2 linked regions of the Methylorubrum populi genome follow. The protein of the gene in region 1 binds, or shares a complex with, the protein of each later gene. Links are inferred from orthologs where the notes say so. Each region holds a gene or a part of one and is shown on either strand. Other genes may lie near its edges.

What was found.
Region 2: the proteins of carA (region 1) and carB are in contact, whole or in part, in a solved structure (PDB 1KEE), measured with the Escherichia coli proteins. The link is inferred for Methylorubrum populi from one-to-one orthologs.

What each region holds. Positions count from the first base shown.
Region 1 is NZ_AP014809.1:676,532-684,031, forward strand. Bases 2,278-5,222 are described here. They hold carA (glutamine-hydrolyzing carbamoyl-phosphate synthase small subunit), read left to right. Parts: upstream 2,278-3,097; coding sequence 3,098-4,348; downstream 4,349-5,222. Other genes in these bases: MPPM_RS03060 (L-dopachrome tautomerase-related protein), read left to right, coding at 2,278-2,413; MPPM_RS03065 (GatB/YqeY domain-containing protein), read right to left, coding at 2,450-2,908; MPPM_RS03075 (hypothetical protein), read left to right, coding at 4,477-4,851; MPPM_RS03080 (heparinase II/III domain-containing protein), read right to left, coding at 4,885-5,222. In the rest of the region: dnaG (DNA primase), read right to left, coding at 1-110; MPPM_RS03055 (SMP-30/gluconolactonase/LRE family protein), read left to right, coding at 256-1,239; more of MPPM_RS03060, read left to right, coding at 1,250-2,277; more of MPPM_RS03080, read right to left, coding at 5,223-7,500. UniProt on the Escherichia coli protein: Small subunit of the glutamine-dependent carbamoyl phosphate synthetase (CPSase).
Region 2 is NZ_AP014809.1:1,183,497-1,192,036, forward strand. What follows is about bases 4,430-8,414. They hold carB (carbamoyl-phosphate synthase large subunit), read left to right. Parts: upstream 4,430-4,740; coding sequence 4,741-8,214; downstream 8,215-8,414. Other genes in these bases: greA (transcription elongation factor GreA), read left to right, coding at 8,352-8,414. Outside these bases: MPPM_RS05515 (NADH-quinone oxidoreductase subunit D), read right to left, coding at 1-1,146; MPPM_RS05520 (NADH-quinone oxidoreductase subunit C), read right to left, coding at 1,158-1,817; MPPM_RS05525 (NuoB/complex I 20 kDa subunit family protein), read right to left, coding at 1,829-2,416; MPPM_RS05530 (NADH-quinone oxidoreductase subunit A), read right to left, coding at 2,469-2,834; MPPM_RS05540 (CAP domain-containing protein), read left to right, coding at 3,664-4,152; more of greA, read left to right, coding at 8,415-8,540. UniProt on the Escherichia coli protein: Large subunit of the glutamine-dependent carbamoyl phosphate synthetase (CPSase).

The sequences.
Region 1 (7,500 bases):
AGGCCGCGCCATTCGCGGCCCGCCTTCTTCAGCCGCACCCGGCGGCCGACCACCTCGGAGGCGGGAACGCGGGCGCGGATCTCTTCGAGGATGTGGGGCGGGTAGCGCACGGGGGCTCTGCCGGATGCGGATCAGGTGAGGGATCACTTGGACGACGAGGACCGGCCTCGGCCGGGCAATCTAGCGCAAGCCGCCTGCGGGAGTCTTAAGGCGTCCTGCGCGGAGCTTTCGCCGGAGCGATGCGTTGGCGGCCCGATGACGGAGACCTCGCCCTTGCCCCACCGCGGCATCGCCCGCCGACCTCTCCTGGGCCTCGGCCTCCTCGGCGCGCTCGCCCCCATGCGCGCCCGTGAGGCACGAGCCTCCGACGACCTTTCGGCCGTGCTCGATCCCTCCGCCCGGGTGGAGACCCTCTACGACGAAGGGGAGTGGTGCGAAGGGCCGGTCTGGGCGCCGACGCTCGGCGGCCTCATTTTCAGCGACGTGCGGCGCAACCGGATGATGCTGATCCGTGAGGGGAGCCGCGCCGAGGTGTTTCGCGAGCCGTCGAACAACGCCAACGGCAACGTCATCGACGGCGAGGGCCGCCTGGTTACCTGCGAGCACCGCACCTCGCGGGTGGTGCGTCGGGAGGCGGACGGCGCCATCACCGTGCTGGCGGAAAGCCACGACGGGGGACGGCTCAACTCTCCCAACGACGCGGTGGTGGCCCGTGACGGCACGATCTGGTTCACCGATCCCACCTACGGCATCGATCAGGCCGAAGAAGGCACGCCGCGCCCTTCCGAGCAGAAGGGCCGGTTCGTGTTCCGTCTGGCGCCCGGCAGCTCGCTCGCGGTCGCGACGGACCGGTTCGTGCAGCCCAACGGACTGGCCTTCTCGCCGGACGAGCGGATCCTCTACGTCAGCGAATCGGGCCGGCGCGAAGGCGCGCCCGCCGAGATCCGCGCGTTCGACGTCGCGGACGGGCGGATCTCGGGCGAGCGCCGCTTCGCCAGCGGATTCGAGGGCGTGCCGGACGGATTGAAGGTCGATACCGACGGCCGCGTCTATGCCGGAACCGGCGACGGGGTGCGGATCTGGGCCGCGGACGGGCGACCGCTCGGCCACATCCCGACCGAGGGCCCCTGCGCCAACATCGCCTTCGGCGGTGCCGACGGACGGCGGCTGTTCCTGTGCGCGGGCAGGCGGGTGCTGACCGTCGAGACCAAGGTCCGCGGCGCGGCAATCCGCACGTGAGGGGCCGCTCATGACGATCCGTTTCGCGCGCCGCACGCTTCTCGCCGCCGCCGCCCTCGCCACCGTAAGACCGATGGCGGCGCGGCCGGTCCTAGCCCAACCGGCGACCGGACCGGGCGGGGCCCTCGACCTCGTCGTTGCCGCGCGGGCGCCGACGACGCCGACCGGGCTGACGCGCGCGGCGAACGGCCGGATGTTCCTGTTCATGCCGCGCTTCGACGAGAAGACGGTGTTCACCGCGGGCGAGGTGTTTCCGGACGGACGCGTCGCGCCCTATCCGAGCGAGGCGGCGAACCGGCCCGATCCGGCCCGTCCCGCCGAGACCCTATTCCACGTCCCCAACGGCGTGTTCGACCGGAAGAACCGCCTCTGGCTCCTCGATGCCGGGCTGATGGCCTCGTCCGGCGAGCCGGTGCCGGGCGCGGCCAAGCTCGTCTGCATCGATCCGGCGAGCGATACGATCGTGCGCACGATTTCCCTAGAACCCGTCGTGACGAAGACCTCCTCGCTCAACGATCTGCGCGTCGATGTCCGGCCCGAGCGTGACGTCGCCTACGTCACCGATCAGGGCCAAACCGGTGAGGGCGCGCTGATCGCCGTCGATCTCGCGAGCGGCCGCGCCGTGCGGCGGCTCGCGGGCCACGTCAGCACGCGATCGGTCGACGGCATCCTGAAGATCGTCGAGGGCCGGGTGCTGATGAAGCGCGAGGCCGACGGCACGACGAGCCCGATCAAGGGCGGCGCCAACGGCATCGCCCTGAGCCCCGACGGCGCGCGGCTGTACTACACGCCGTTGATGAGCCGACGCCTCTACGCGGTCGAGACGGCCGCGCTGCTCAATCCCGCGAAGGACGACGCGGCGGTCGCGGAAACGGTCACGGATCTCGGCGAGAAGGGCCTGACCGGCGGGCTCGTCGCCGATTCGCGCGACCGCATCTATCTCAGCCTGCAAGAGTTCAACGGCATCGGCCGGCGCGACCCGGACGGCCGGATCGAGGTCATCGCCACCGATCCGCGCCTGATCTGGCCGGACACGTTCTGGATCACCGACGAGGGCTGGCTCTATCTATCATCCGCCCAGGCCAACCGCCGACCCGAGCACAACGGCGGCATCGACCGGCAGGAGCCGCCCTACGCGATCTTCCGGATTCGGATCGACGCCGGGCCGGCGTGAGTCGCGTCCGGCTCCGCCATCATCGCGAGCGGCAGACTACTTCCCTGCCAGCGCGTCCTTCACCAGCGCGCTGGCGCGGCCGAAATCCATGCGGCCGGTATACTTGCCCTTCAGCGCGCCGATCACCTTGCCCATGTCCTTCGGGCTCTCGGCGCCGGTCTCGGCGATGGCATCGGCGATGGCGGCGCGGGTCTCGGCCTCGTCGAGCTGCTGCGGCAGGAAGGTCTGGATGATCTCGGCCTCGGCGCGCTCGCTCTCGGCGAGTTCGGGACGGCCGCCCTGCTCGTAGACGCCCGCGGCTTCCTGGCGCTGCTTGATCATCTTCTGCAGGAGCGCGAGGATCTCCTCCTCGCTCGTCTCGCCCTTGCCCTCGCCGCGCGCGGCGATGTCGCGGTCCTTGAGCGCCGCCTGGATCATGCGCACCGTCGAGAGCTTCTGCTTCTCGCCGGACTTCATGGCCGCCTTCATCTCGGCGGTGATGCGCTCGCGCAGCATGATGATCGAACTCCAGTCAGATGATTCGGCGTGGCCGCCCTGCTTGTCCAGGGCATTGCGCAGGGCTGACTCCGCGCCCAGATTGACCCGGGCGCGGCCGGCTCGCTATGAGCCCCGCGAGATATCGCCTTGCCCCGCGGCCCGACTATGCGGCCGCGCGAGGCGGCGGACATAAGCCGGATCGGACCCATGCTGCAAGACGAACCCGCGACCCTGCGCGCCGATCCCGCGCGCACGAACCCCGAACCCAAGGCACCCGAACCTTGGAATGAGCCGCTGGTGACGGCGTTGCTCGTGCTCGCCGACGGCACCGTGCTCGAAGGCTTCGGCATCGGCCAGACCGGCGTGGCCGACGGCGAGGTCTGCTTCAACACGGCGATGACGGGCTATCAGGAGATCCTGACCGACCCGTCCTATGCCGGGCAGATCGTCACCTTCACCTTCCCGCATATCGGCAATGTCGGCACCAACGACGAGGATCTCGAGAGCCTCGACCAGGCCCCGGCCTCCGGCGTGCGCGGCGCGGTGATCGCCTCGGCCGTCACCAAGCCCTCGAACTGGCGCTCCTCCTCGCATCTCGACGGCTGGCTCAAGGCCCGCGGCATCATCGGCATCACCGGCATCGACACGCGGGCGCTGACCGCGCTGATCCGCGACCACGGCATGCCGAACGCCGTCATCGCCAACGATCCCGAAGGCCGGTTCGACCGCGAGGCCCTGAAGGCCCGCGCCGCCGCGCTGGCGCCGATGGAGGGGCTCGATCTCGTGCCGCCGGTGACCTCCCGCGACGTCTCGGCCTGGACCGAAACCGTCTGGGCGGTGAAGGGCGGTTACGGCTCACGCGCACCGGGCCAGGGCCTCAAGGTCGTGGCGATCGATTACGGCGTGAAGCGCAACATCCTGCGCCTGCTGGCCGAAGCCGGCTGCGACGTCACCGTGGTGCCCGCCACCACCAAGGCCGAGGACATCCTGGCGATGAAGCCGGACGGCGTGTTCCTCTCCAACGGCCCCGGCGATCCGGCCGCGACCGGCGAATACGCCGTGCCGGTGATCCGCAAGCTGCTCGATGAGCGGGTGCCGACCTTCGGCATCTGCCTCGGCCACCAGCTCATGGGCCTCGCGCTCGGCGGGCGCACGGTGAAGATGGGCCAGGGCCATCACGGCGCGAACCATCCGGTGAAGGACCACACCACCGGCAAGGTCGAGATCGTCTCGATGAATCACGGCTTCGCCGTCGATCCCAAGAGCCTGCCGGAGACGGCGGTGGAAACCCACGTCTCGCTGTTCGACGGCTCGAATTGCGGTCTCTCGCTCACCGACCGCCCGGCCTTCTCGGTGCAGCACCACCCGGAGGCCTCGCCGGGCCCGCGCGACAGCCACTACCTGTTCGAGCGGTTCGTGAAGCTGATGCGCGAGAACCGGCCCGAGACGGCCGCCTGAGACATCTGGGACGGCGGCCCGATCCCCGCCGTCCCGGTGTCACAAAAAACCCCACCTTGCCCCCCATCCCCTGGTTCATGGCCGGATCAGACAAGAATCAGCGGCCGGACTCATTGGGGGCTTGCCGGATGACGCTCGACGACGCGCGCGACGACTTCTCGCGCCTGCATCGCCTGTTCACTTTCCACCTCGGCGTGGCGGTCGGCCTCGCGTGGCTGACGACGCTTTACGCCGCGGCCTCCGCGCCGTGGGTGCGCAACATCCGCGCGCTGATCGACCCGGCCGGCCCGGTGCGGATCGAGAGCACGCTCTCCTACCTGTTCGTGATGCCGGCGGTTCTGACGCTCGCCTGGGCCTCGGCCTATTTCGGCCGCGAGACCATGCGCCGCTTCCAGACCCTGCCGAACCAGACGCTCGAATTCGCTGCCGCGGCGATGGTGGCCTTCGGCGTGTTCTACCTGTCGATCGACCGGGCGGTCGCCGTCATCAGCGCGGGCTTCTGAGCCTCGCCCGGGTGCCGGCACGCCAGCCGGCGCTCACGTCTCCACCAGCCGCCGCACCGCATCCTCGGCAAGCAACCGCACGAGCCGTTGCTCTGCCGCCTCATCCGCGGCGATGACGACGCCGCCGCAGACGATGTCGCGACCGGTGAAGGCGTAACGCAGCACCGGCGTGGGCCTCAGCCCGCCAGTTCCCGTCGCGCAGAAGCCGTGCATCGCGTGCGGCTGGTCATTGCGGCCGATCGCGGCCTCCATCCCCGCCGATTGCCCATTCAGCGGAACGGCGAGGACGTCGAGCCGCCGCCCCTCCTGCTGGGCCAGCGCCCGGCGGGGGCTCGCGACGGCGACGAGGGTGTCGGGGAGAAGATGCAGCCGCCCCTCGAAGGACAGCCGGCGTCCTGGCCGGACGAAGCGGTCGATCACTGCGACCCCCGTCAGGTCTTCGAGCACGACGAAGAGGCGGGCATGGGCGTCGTCGGGCCCGTGCACCGTGGTGGCGAGCCTCGTGGCTTGCGCCCCGTCGAGCGCCACCTGGGCCGTCAAAATTCCTGAACCGGCCACGGGCTCACGCTCGTCCGGAATGGCGACGTTGTGGGCGCGGGCCGAGAGGAGATGGTGGCGTGCCGGCCCCACCTCAACGCCCTCGGCGCCGCCGCCCTCCACGATCCAGCGCCGCGAGCCGGTGGCGAAGGTGAAGGAGGTACAGTCGCGGTGCCCCTGCGGCGATTGCGCGGCGTAGGTGAGGGCGAAGTGGCCCCAGCCGCGCTCCAGCGCGTCGTGGCGCATCGCGAGCATGCCGGCGGTGTGCCCCTCGGGACGCGGTGCCGTGTCGCGCTCCGCCACGAGATCGCGATCGGACGAGGAAAGCCGGGCGATCCAGCCGGCATGGTCGAGCCCTGCGGGCGCATCGCCGAACGGCGGGAGCCGCCCGCCCGGATCGAGCAGTCCGGCGAGCCCCGGCAGGGCCGCCTCGACGCGGCGGCGGATCGTCGGGCCGGGTTCGGTCGCGCCGAGGGCCGCGGCAATGGTCTGTCCGTGGCTCAGGAGGTCGAGGCGCCGGACCGGTGAGGCTTCGGCGAAAGCGCCGTCCTCGGGCAGAAGCGCATCGAAGCCGTGGGCGAGGCTGTCGCGGGCGAGCGTGTCCCAGTGCGCGGCGAACGCAAAGCCGGGAAGCGCCCGCGCGAGCGCGAGGAGAGCGGCCGCCGCCTGAAGGCCGTGCAGAGCCCGGGCCAGAGTGTTCTGACCGACGATCTCGGCCAGCGCGAAGCCGTGCCGGGCGGCTTCCGCGGCGATCACGGCGCGGGCAGGATCATCGCCGTCCGCGATCAGGCGCCCCAGCACGTCGCCGCGCGGGGCGAGGGCCGCCGGGTGCAGGCTCAGACCATCGGCCGGCTGTCCCCAGGGATTGGCCCGCGACCACGCGGCGGCGATCGCCCGGGCGCGGGCCGCCCCGCCCGGCAGCCCGGCGAGCGGCAGCAGCCATGCCAGGGATTGGTAGGCGAGGCGCCACGCCACGGAGCGGAACGGGTCTTCACGCCAGTCCGGCGCCTCAGGCAACGTCCAGTCCGGCAGGCCGGCGAGACTCAGGACCACGTCGTCGCCCTCGATGCGTGCGCTCCGATCCGGCCCGGCCCGCAATTCGCGGGCTCGGGCGAGGATCGGCGCGGCCCCCGGATCGGAGCTCGCCAGCCACGCGGCGGGTGGGCCCTCGGGCAGGCCGATCCGCTCGGCCAAGCGCGCAAGGAAGGCCGGCGCATCGAGAAGCTCGTCGTCGCACAGGCTCTCGAGGCGGAAATCGTCCTCGAATGCCAGTTCGAGCAGGCCGATCAGTTCGGCCTCCGGCGGGTCCTCCGCATCCTCCCAGACGGCAAAACACAGTTCGACGGCGGTCGCACCGGGCGGTGGACGCAACGTCAGGGTAAAGCGGCGGGCCTGGGGCCGGGCCGAGAGGTTGATCACCGCGCCGAGCCCCGGCACGGAGACCGCGTTGTCGTAGGGCGGGGCGATCTCCGCTCCCGCCCGATCCCGGTAGACGAGCCGCACGCGCGCGGCGTGCTCGTCGGCCCTGGCCGCATAGATCTGACCACGCAGCACGAGGGCGATCTCCTCGGCGAGCGCGTAGCAGAGCCTCACCCCCTCCCCGCCCAGCCGCCGCCGACGCGGCGCCGGCCCATGGTCGGACGGGCCGGGGCGCAGTACCGGATCGGCGACGGTGAAGTCGCGGGTGTTGCGCCAGGAGCGCAGGGTGACGACGACGCCGGTCGCCTGATCGGGCACGCGGAAGGCGATGCGGAACGACGCGGCCCCAAGCAATTCCGGTCCCGGTATCCAGGCGACCTGCGGGTCGAGCAGGCTGCGGGCGAGCCCCGGGACATGGTCGAGATCCAGGCTGGAGCCGTCCGCCGCCAGGAAGTCGAAGCCCGCCGCCGCGGCATCGACGGCAAGCGCCGCCTCTTCGCCCTCGTCGAAAGCGAGGGCGAATTGCAGGCAGGTCCAGCGCCCCGGGGAGAGCGCGGAAAAACGCAATCCGACGCGCGAGAAGCGGTGGTTGGGCGCGATGCGGTGCAGCCCCTCGCGTCCGCCCGGCCCGGCGCCCCCGGCATAGCGGGGCGCGGCCGGCAGAAGGACGGTCGCGCCCTCGGGGCCGCCGTC
Region 2 (8,540 bases), 510 kb from region 1 along the record:
GCAGGACACGTCGGCGAGCAGGTGGCCGCGGCACATCCAATCCATCGCCTGAAGATGGGCGAAGCCCGGAGCGCGGATCTTGCAGCGGTAGGGTTTGTTGGTGCCGTCCGAGACGAGGTAGACGCCGAACTCGCCCTTGGGCGCTTCGACCGCGGCGTAGACCTCGCCCTCGGGCACGTGGAAACCCTCGGTGTAGAGCTTGAAGTGGTGGATGAGCGCTTCCATCGAGCGCTTCATCTCCCGGCGCGGCGGCGGCGCGAACTTGCCGTCGACCGAGGCGATCGGCCCCTGGCCCGCAGGCTCGCGCAGCTTGGCGCAGCACTGCTTCATGATCTTCACGGATTCCCGCATCTCTTCCATGCGGATCACCTGGCGATCGTAGGTGTCGCCGTTCTTCCCCACGGGGATGTCGAAGTCCATCTCCTCGTAGCACTCGTAGGGCTGCGACTTGCGCAGGTCCCACGGGATGCCCGAGCCGCGCACCATCACGCCCGAGAAGCCCCAGGCCATCGCCTCGTCCACCGAGACGATGCCGATATCGACGTTGCGCTGCTTGAAGATGCGGTTGGCCATGACGAGGTTGTCGAGGTCGTCGACCACCTGCAGGAACGGATCGCAGAACGCCTCGATGTCGTCGATCAGCGCGGGCGGCAGGTCCTGATGGACGCCGCCGGGGCGGAAGTAGTTGGCGTGAAGACGAGCGCCGGAGGCGCGCTCGTAGAAGATCATCAGCTTCTCGCGCTCCTCGAAGCCCCACAGGGGCGGCGTCAGCGCGCCGACGTCCATCGCCTGGGTGGTGACGTTGAGGAGGTGGGAGAGCAGCCGCCCGATCTCGCAGAACAGGGTGCGGATGAGCTGGGCCCGGCGCGGCACCTCGATGCCCGCGAGGCGCTCGATCGCGAGACAGAAGGCGTGCTCCTGATTCATCGGCGAGACGTAGTCGAGCCGGTCGAAATAGGGCGTCGCCTGGAGGTAGGTCTTGTGCTCGATCAGCTTCTCGGTGCCGCGGTGAAGCAGACCGATATGCGGATCGACTCGCTCGACCACCTCGCCGTCGAGTTCGAGCACGAGGCGCAGCACGCCGTGCGCCGCCGGGTGCTGCGGCCCGAAATTGATCGAGAAGTTGCGGATGTTGTGCTCAGACATGACCGCAGCCCTCAGCTCGACTTCTTCTCATCGCCCGGAAGCACGTAGTCGGTGCCTTCCCACGGCGACAGGAAGTCGAAGTTGCGGAATTCCTGGGTGAGCTTGACCGGCTCGTAGACGACGCGCCCCTCGTCCTGGTCGTAGCGGACCTCGACGAAGCCGGTGAGCGGGAAGTCCTTGCGCAGGGGATGCCCCTCGAAACCGTAATCGGTCAGCAGCCGGCGCAGGTCGGGATGGCCCGAGAACAGGATGCCGTAGAGGTCGTAGGTCTCGCGCTCGAACCAGTTCGCCGCCGGGAAGACCGGAATGGCGGACGGCACCGGCGTCGCGGCGTCGGTCTGCACCTTCACGCGCACCCGCATGTTATGGCGCAAGGAGAGCAGGTGGTAGACCACGTCGAAGCGGCGCGCCCGCTGCGGGTAGTCGACGCCGCAGATGTCGATGAAGCAGCGGAAGGCGCAGGCCGGATCGTCGCGCAGGTACGTCAGCGCGTAGACGATGTCGCTGCCCTGGACGATCACCGTCAGCTCGCCATGGGTGATGCTCCAGTCGGTGACCGCCGGGCCGAGCGCTCCGGCGATGCGCTCGCCCATGGCCCGCAGCGCATCCTCGCCCTGCGCCGCCGCGACGGTGCGGCGGAGCGTGATGCCGTTGGTGGTGATGGCCTCCATCGCGCCCTCCCTCACCGCTCGATCGTGCCGGTGCGGCGGATCTTCCGCTGCAGCAGCAGCACGCCGTAGAGCAGCGCCTCGGCGCTCGGCGGGCAGCCCGGGACGTAGATGTCGACCGGCACCACCCGGTCGCAGCCGCGCACCACTGAGTAGGAGTAGTGATAGTAGCCGCCGCCATTGGCGCAGGAGCCCATGGAGATGACGTAGCGCGGCTCCGGCATCTGGTCGTAGACCTTGCGCAGGGCCGGGGCCATCTTGTTGGTCAGCGTGCCGGCGACGATCATCACGTCGGATTGCCGCGGCGACCCGCGCGGGGCGAAGCCGAAGCGCTCACAATCGTAGCGCGGCATCGACATCTGCATCATCTCGACGGCGCAGCAGGCGAGACCGAAGGTCATCCACATCAGCGAGCCGGTGCGGGCCCAGTTGATGAGCTCGTCCGCGCTGGTCACGAGGAAGCCGCGGTCGGCCAACTCGCTGTTGATCGACAGGAAGGTCGGATCGTTCGCGCCGATCGGGCGGCCGGTGGCGGGATCGATGATCCCTTTCGGGGCCGGCGCGATGTCGGGCGCGCGGGAGAAGGTCGGAGTCAGGGCCATCTGTGCCTCTGAGCGAGTGCGGAAGGGAAACGACGCGAAGGGAGTCGCGCCGCTAGTCCCATTCGAGGGCGCCCTTGCGCCACTCGTAGACGAAGCCGACGGTGAGGACGCCGAGGAAGACCATCATCGACCAGAAGCCGAACCAGCCGAGCTCCCCGAAGGTGATCGCCCAGGGAAACAGGAAGGCGACCTCAAGGTCGAAGATGATGAACAGGATCGCCACGAGGTAGAAGCGCACGTCGAACTTCATGCGCGCGTCGTCAAACGCGTTGAAACCACACTCGTAGGCGGAGAGTTTCTCGGGATCGGGGCTCGAATAGGCCACGATGAACGGAGCGACCAGCAGCGCCACCGCGATGAACAGCGACACGCCGATGAAGATGATGAGCGGCAGATAATCTGCCAGCAGGCCGGTCATGCCGCACCTCTCATATGGTTGCGCGTGAGGATCATGAACGACGGCCCTCGCGACGGTTTCCGGCGTGCGGAATCCCTCGGGTGGAATTCCTCCAATGCCAGACTGAGCGCGGGCGAGGCTTAGACGAGCCCCCCCGGCGAAACAAGGGCATTGCGCGTCGCACAATCACCTCTTTCGCTGACAGATGGGGGTATCCGTGCATCCGGCCACGGGGCGGATCGGCGCATGCCCTGCCACGCTCGAGCATTGCCATTTCATCCCTGCCATCCCGCCAGCGTCGTTGTTTGGTATCTGGCATACCAGACAGTACGTGAACAAGGGTGCTAAGGCCCGGGCTGAGCCATTTCAAGCTCCGAAGCTGCGCTGCCGTCTCCGAGCTGGGTCGGCTTCGATCAGGCGTTTCAGCCGGTCCCTTCAGGAACCGTCGCCGAACCGTCGTATTCCGCGATTCAGCGGCTTGACAGCCCAAGGCGCCCCACCTAAACCCCGCCTCGTCGCCGACACGAGCCCAGCCGGCCGGCGACGCAGAACGCGGGCGTAGCTCAGTCGGTTAGAGTGCCGGCCTGTCACGCCGGAGGTCGCGGGTTCGAGCCCCGTCGCCCGCGCCATGTTCCCAGTTGCGAACGGGAACTCCTCCTCCAAAACCAGCATCGCTCAGGCTCGACAAGCATTGTTGCTCGTCAGGTCGTTGGACGCCGTCGCCCCCGCGTCTGCGTGGCCGCGATGCCACAGATGATGGCCTCATCCGGCACCGACGACAGGCCGCCGCGGTTTTGCCGCACCATCCGCGGAAGCGGGCGCCTCCCCGTGGCCGCCCGACTCAAATTCGATGCCGAACCTGCGCCTTTCCGCCGTCGCGACATTGATCGCGCTCACGCTCGCCGGGTGCGGCGGGGCTCCGGTGCTCGATGCCGGGACGCCGACGCTGCCCATCATCCTCGACGAGCAGGCGGCGGCCGCAGCGATCTCCCGCTATCGGGCGCAGCACGGGCTCGGACCGGTCTCGCTCGATCGCAGCCTGATCACCGCGGCCTCGTTCCAGGCGCAGGCCAACGCACGGGCCGGTCGGCTCAGTCACGAGATCGCCGGCAGCTTCGACAGCCGCATGGCGAGCGCCGGCTTCGGCAAGCGCTACGCCTCCGAGAACCTGAGCGCGGGCTCAGAAACCTTCGAGCAGGTGCTCGCCCGCTGGAAGGCGTCGCCCGAGCACAATCGCAACATGCTGATGCCGCAGCTGCGCCGGGTCGGCATCGCCCGCGTCGATGCGCCGGCGACGCGCTACAAGCGCTTCTGGGCCCTCGTGATGGCGGCCGATTGAGGGAACGGCCCGAGCTCGACAATTCGAGCCGCCGGCATCACTGGACCTGGGCGAGCAGCGGCTCGATGCGCTTCTGCATGAGCCGGTTGTGCGGCACGCTGCGGGCCGCTTCGAGGTTGTCGCGCTTGTCGCCGATCACGACGAGGGCGACCATGCCCATCATGTAATGCGGCGAGCACCCGAAGACGTGGAGGCCCTCCCTGTCGAACTTGGCCACGGTCTCCGGTCCTACAGCCGACATCACGTAAGTCCGCACCGTCGGGCGCCATGCCCCTGATGATCTCGACATCGTGCCCCTTGTCGGCGGGCACGAACTTGATGCTGTCGCCGGGTTTCAACCGCACGAAGGCGGTATCGAACACCATCATCCCGCCCGCCCGCTGTTCAGCATCTTGACCGAAACGTCGTCGGCCGTCGCCCGCAGGACGTCGCCCGGCCGGGGATGGACCGGGCGGGCCTTTCAAACCCGCGCGGCTGCGTGTAAACGCGGGGCTTGACGATCATCCCAGCGCCTGCGCCCCCTTGGCACCGCCCTCGAACCGGCGGCGCGCGAGGGCGAGCGCGCGCGAACTCGCTTCAAGGCGCTCAATGCCGAAACGCACCGACATCTCCTCCATTCTCATCATCGGTGCGGGCCCCATCATCATCGGGCAAGCCTGCGAATTCGACTATTCCGGTACCCAGGCCTGCAAGGCCCTGCGCGAGGAGGGGTACCGGATCGTCCTGGTGAATTCGAACCCGGCGACGATCATGACCGACCCGGACATGGCCGACGCCACCTATGTCGAGCCGATCACCCCGGAGGTCGTCGCCAAGATCATCGAGAAGGAGCGGCCCGACGCCCTCCTGCCGACCATGGGCGGCCAGACCGCGCTCAACTGCGCGCTCTCGCTCAAGCGCATGGGCGTGCTGGAAAAGTTCGGCGTGCAGATGATCGGCGCCACGGCCGAGGCCATCGACAAGGCGGAGGACCGCAACCTCTTCCGCGACGCGATGACCAAGATCGGTCTTGAGACGCCGAAATCCGCGCTCGCCAACGCCTCCGCCGCCAAGAAGGTCGATCGCGACCGCTATCTCGCCGAGAAGGCGCGGATCGAGGCCGCGCAGTCCGATCCGGCCACCCGCGAGGCGGCGCTCGCCGAGTTCGAGCGGCAGTGGAGCGGCGGCGAAGGCGACCGCCGCCGCCGCTACATCGAGCACGCGCTCGGTCAGGCGCTGATCGCGCTGGCCGAGGTCGGCCTGCCGGCGATCATCCGCCCGTCCTTCACCATGGGCGGCACCGGCGGCGGCATCGCCTACAACCGCGAGGAATTCCTCGAAATCGTCGAGCGGGGCATCGACGCCTCGCCGACCAATGAGGTGCTGATCGAGGAGAGCGTGCTCGGCTGGAAGGAGTACGAGATGGAGGTCGTCCGCGATAAGGCGGACAACTGCATCATCGTCTGCTCCATCGAGAACGTCGATCCGATGGGCGTCCATACCGGCGATTCCATCACCGTCGCCCCCGCGCTGACGCTCACCGACAAAGAGTATCAGGTGATGCGCGACGCCTCGCTGGCGGTTCTGCGCGAGATCGGCGTCGAGACCGGCGGCTCGAACGTGCAGTTCGCGATCGACCCGAAGACGGGCCGGATGATCGTGATCGAGATGAACCCGCGCGTCTCGCGTTCCTCGGCGCTAGCCTCGAAGGCGACCGGCTTCCCCATCGCCAAGGTCGCGGCCAAGCTCGCCGTCGGCTATACCCTCGACGAGATCGCCAACGACATCACCGGCGGGGCGACCCCGGCCTCGTTCGAGCCGACGATCGACTACGTCGTCACCAAGATTCCGCGCTTCGCGTTCGAGAAGTTCCCCGGCGCCGAGCCGACGCTGACCACCGCCATGAAGTCTGTCGGCGAGGCGATGGCGATCGGCCGCTGTTTCGCGGAATCGCTGCAGAAGGCCCTGCGCTCGCTGGAGACGGGGCTGACCGGCCTCGACGAGATCGAGATCGAGGGGCTCGGCAAGGGCGACGACCACAACGCCATCAAGGCTGCGCTCGGCACGCCGACGCCGGATCGGCTGCTCAAGGTCGCCCAGGCCATGCGCCTCGGCATCAGCCACGAGGAGATTCACGCCTCCTGCAAGATCGATCCGTGGTTCCTGGAGCAGCTCCAGGCCATCGTCGATTTGGAGAACCGGGTGAAGACGCACGGTCTGCCCAAGAGCGCGGGCGCCTTCCGCCAGCTCAAAGCGGCCGGGTTCTCCGACGCGCGGCTCGCCGTGCTCGCCGATACCGAGGAAGAGGCCGTGCGCGCCGCCCGCCGCGCCCTCGGGGTGCGGCCGGTCTTCAAGCGGATCGACACCTGCGCCGCCGAGTTCAAGGCGCCGACCGCCTACATGTACTCGACCTACGTCGCACCGTTTGCCGGCCAGACCGCCGACGAGGCGTACCCGTCGGACCGCAAGAAGGTCATCATCCTCGGCGGCGGTCCGAACCGGATCGGTCAGGGCATCGAGTTCGACTATTGCTGCTGCCACGCCTGCTTCGCGCTGACCGAGGCCGGCTACGAGACCATCATGGTCAACTGCAATCCGGAGACGGTCTCGACCGACTACGACACCTCCGACCGGCTCTATTTCGAGCCGCTGACGGCGGAGGATGTGCTGGAGATCGTCGAGACCGAGCGGCAGGCGGGCCAGCTCCACGGCGTGATCGTGCAGTTCGGCGGCCAGACCCCGCTCAAGCTCGCCCGGGCGCTCGAAGGGGCGGGCGTGCCGATCCTCGGCACTTCGCCGGACGCGATCGACCTCGCCGAGGACCGCGACCAGTTCAAGCGGCTCCTCGACAAGCTCGGGCTCAAGCAGCCCAAGAACGGCATCGCCTACTCGGTGGAGCAGAGCCGGCTGGTGGCGGCCGAACTCGGCCTGCCCTTCGTCGTGCGGCCGAGCTACGTGCTGGGCGGGCGCGCCATGGCGATCATCCGCGACGAGGCGCAGTTCGCCGAGTACCTGCTCGGCACCCTGCCGAGCCTGATCCCCTCCGACATCAAGGCGCGCTATCCCAACGACAAGACGGGGCAGATCAACACGGTGCTGGGCAAGAACCCGCTCCTGTTCGACCGCTACCTCTCGGACGCCACCGAGGTCGACGTCGACGCGGTCTGCGACGGGCAGAGCGTGTTCATCGCCGGCATCATGGAGCACATCGAGGAGGCGGGCATCCATTCGGGCGATTCCGCCTGCTCGCTGCCCCCGCGCACCCTGTCGCCGGAGCTCCTCGCCGAGCTGGAGCGCCAGACCAAGGCGATGGCGCTGGCCCTCAAGGTCGGCGGCCTGATGAACGTGCAGTACGCGATCAAGGACGGCGCGATCTACGTGCTGGAGGTGAACCCGCGGGCGTCCCGCACGGTGCCCTTCGTCGCCAAGGTGATCGGCGAGCCGATCGCCAAGATCGCCGCGCGGATCATGGCCGGCGAGCGCCTCGACGGCTTCGGCCTCAAGCCGAAGCAGCTCGACCACATCGCGGTGAAGGAGGCGGTATTCCCCTTCGCCCGCTTCCCCGGCGTCGACGTGCTGCTCGGGCCCGAGATGCGCTCGACCGGCGAGGTGATCGGCCTCGATGCCGGCTTCGGCGTGGCTTTCGCCAAGAGCCAGCTCGGCTCCGGCACGGCGGTGCCGCGCACCGGCACGGTGTTCGTCTCCGTGCGCGACGACGACAAGCCCCGGGTGCTGCCGACGATCCGGCTGCTCTCGGACCTCGGCTTCACCATCCTCGCGACCGGCGGCACGCAGCGCTACCTGGCGGACGAGGGCATCCCGACCGAGCGCATCAACAAGGTGCTGGAGGGCCGTCCCCACATCGTCGATTCGATCAAGAACGGCGACATCGCCCTCGTCATCAACACGACGGAGGGGGCCGGCGCGCTCTCCGACTCGCGCTCGCTCCGGCGGGCGGCCCTCTTGCATAAAGTGCCGTACTACACCACTCTCGCCGGCGCGATGGCGGCGGCCGAGGGGATCAAGGCCTATCTCGAAGGCGATCTCCAGGTGCGTGCCTTGCAGGAATACTTCGCGGCCTAAATAGACGTTCGTGTGCCGGGCGGCCCGCCGAGCGGAGGCGGGCGGCCCGGGGCCACACAATCGAGAGCCGTTATCCCGGCCCGGAAGGAGTGTTTCGCTCCGGCCGGGCCTCTTCATTGTGGCGCGAGACCATGAGCATCGACAAGCTTCCCATCACGGCCCGCGGCTACGCAGCCCTCGAGGAGGAGCTGAAGCAGCGCCAGCAGGTGGAACGTCCCCGGATCATCCAGGCGATCTCTGAGGCGCGTGCGCTGGGCGACCTGTCCGAGAACGCCGAGTACCACGCCGCCAAGGAGGCCCAGTCCCACAACGAGGGCCGTGTGCTC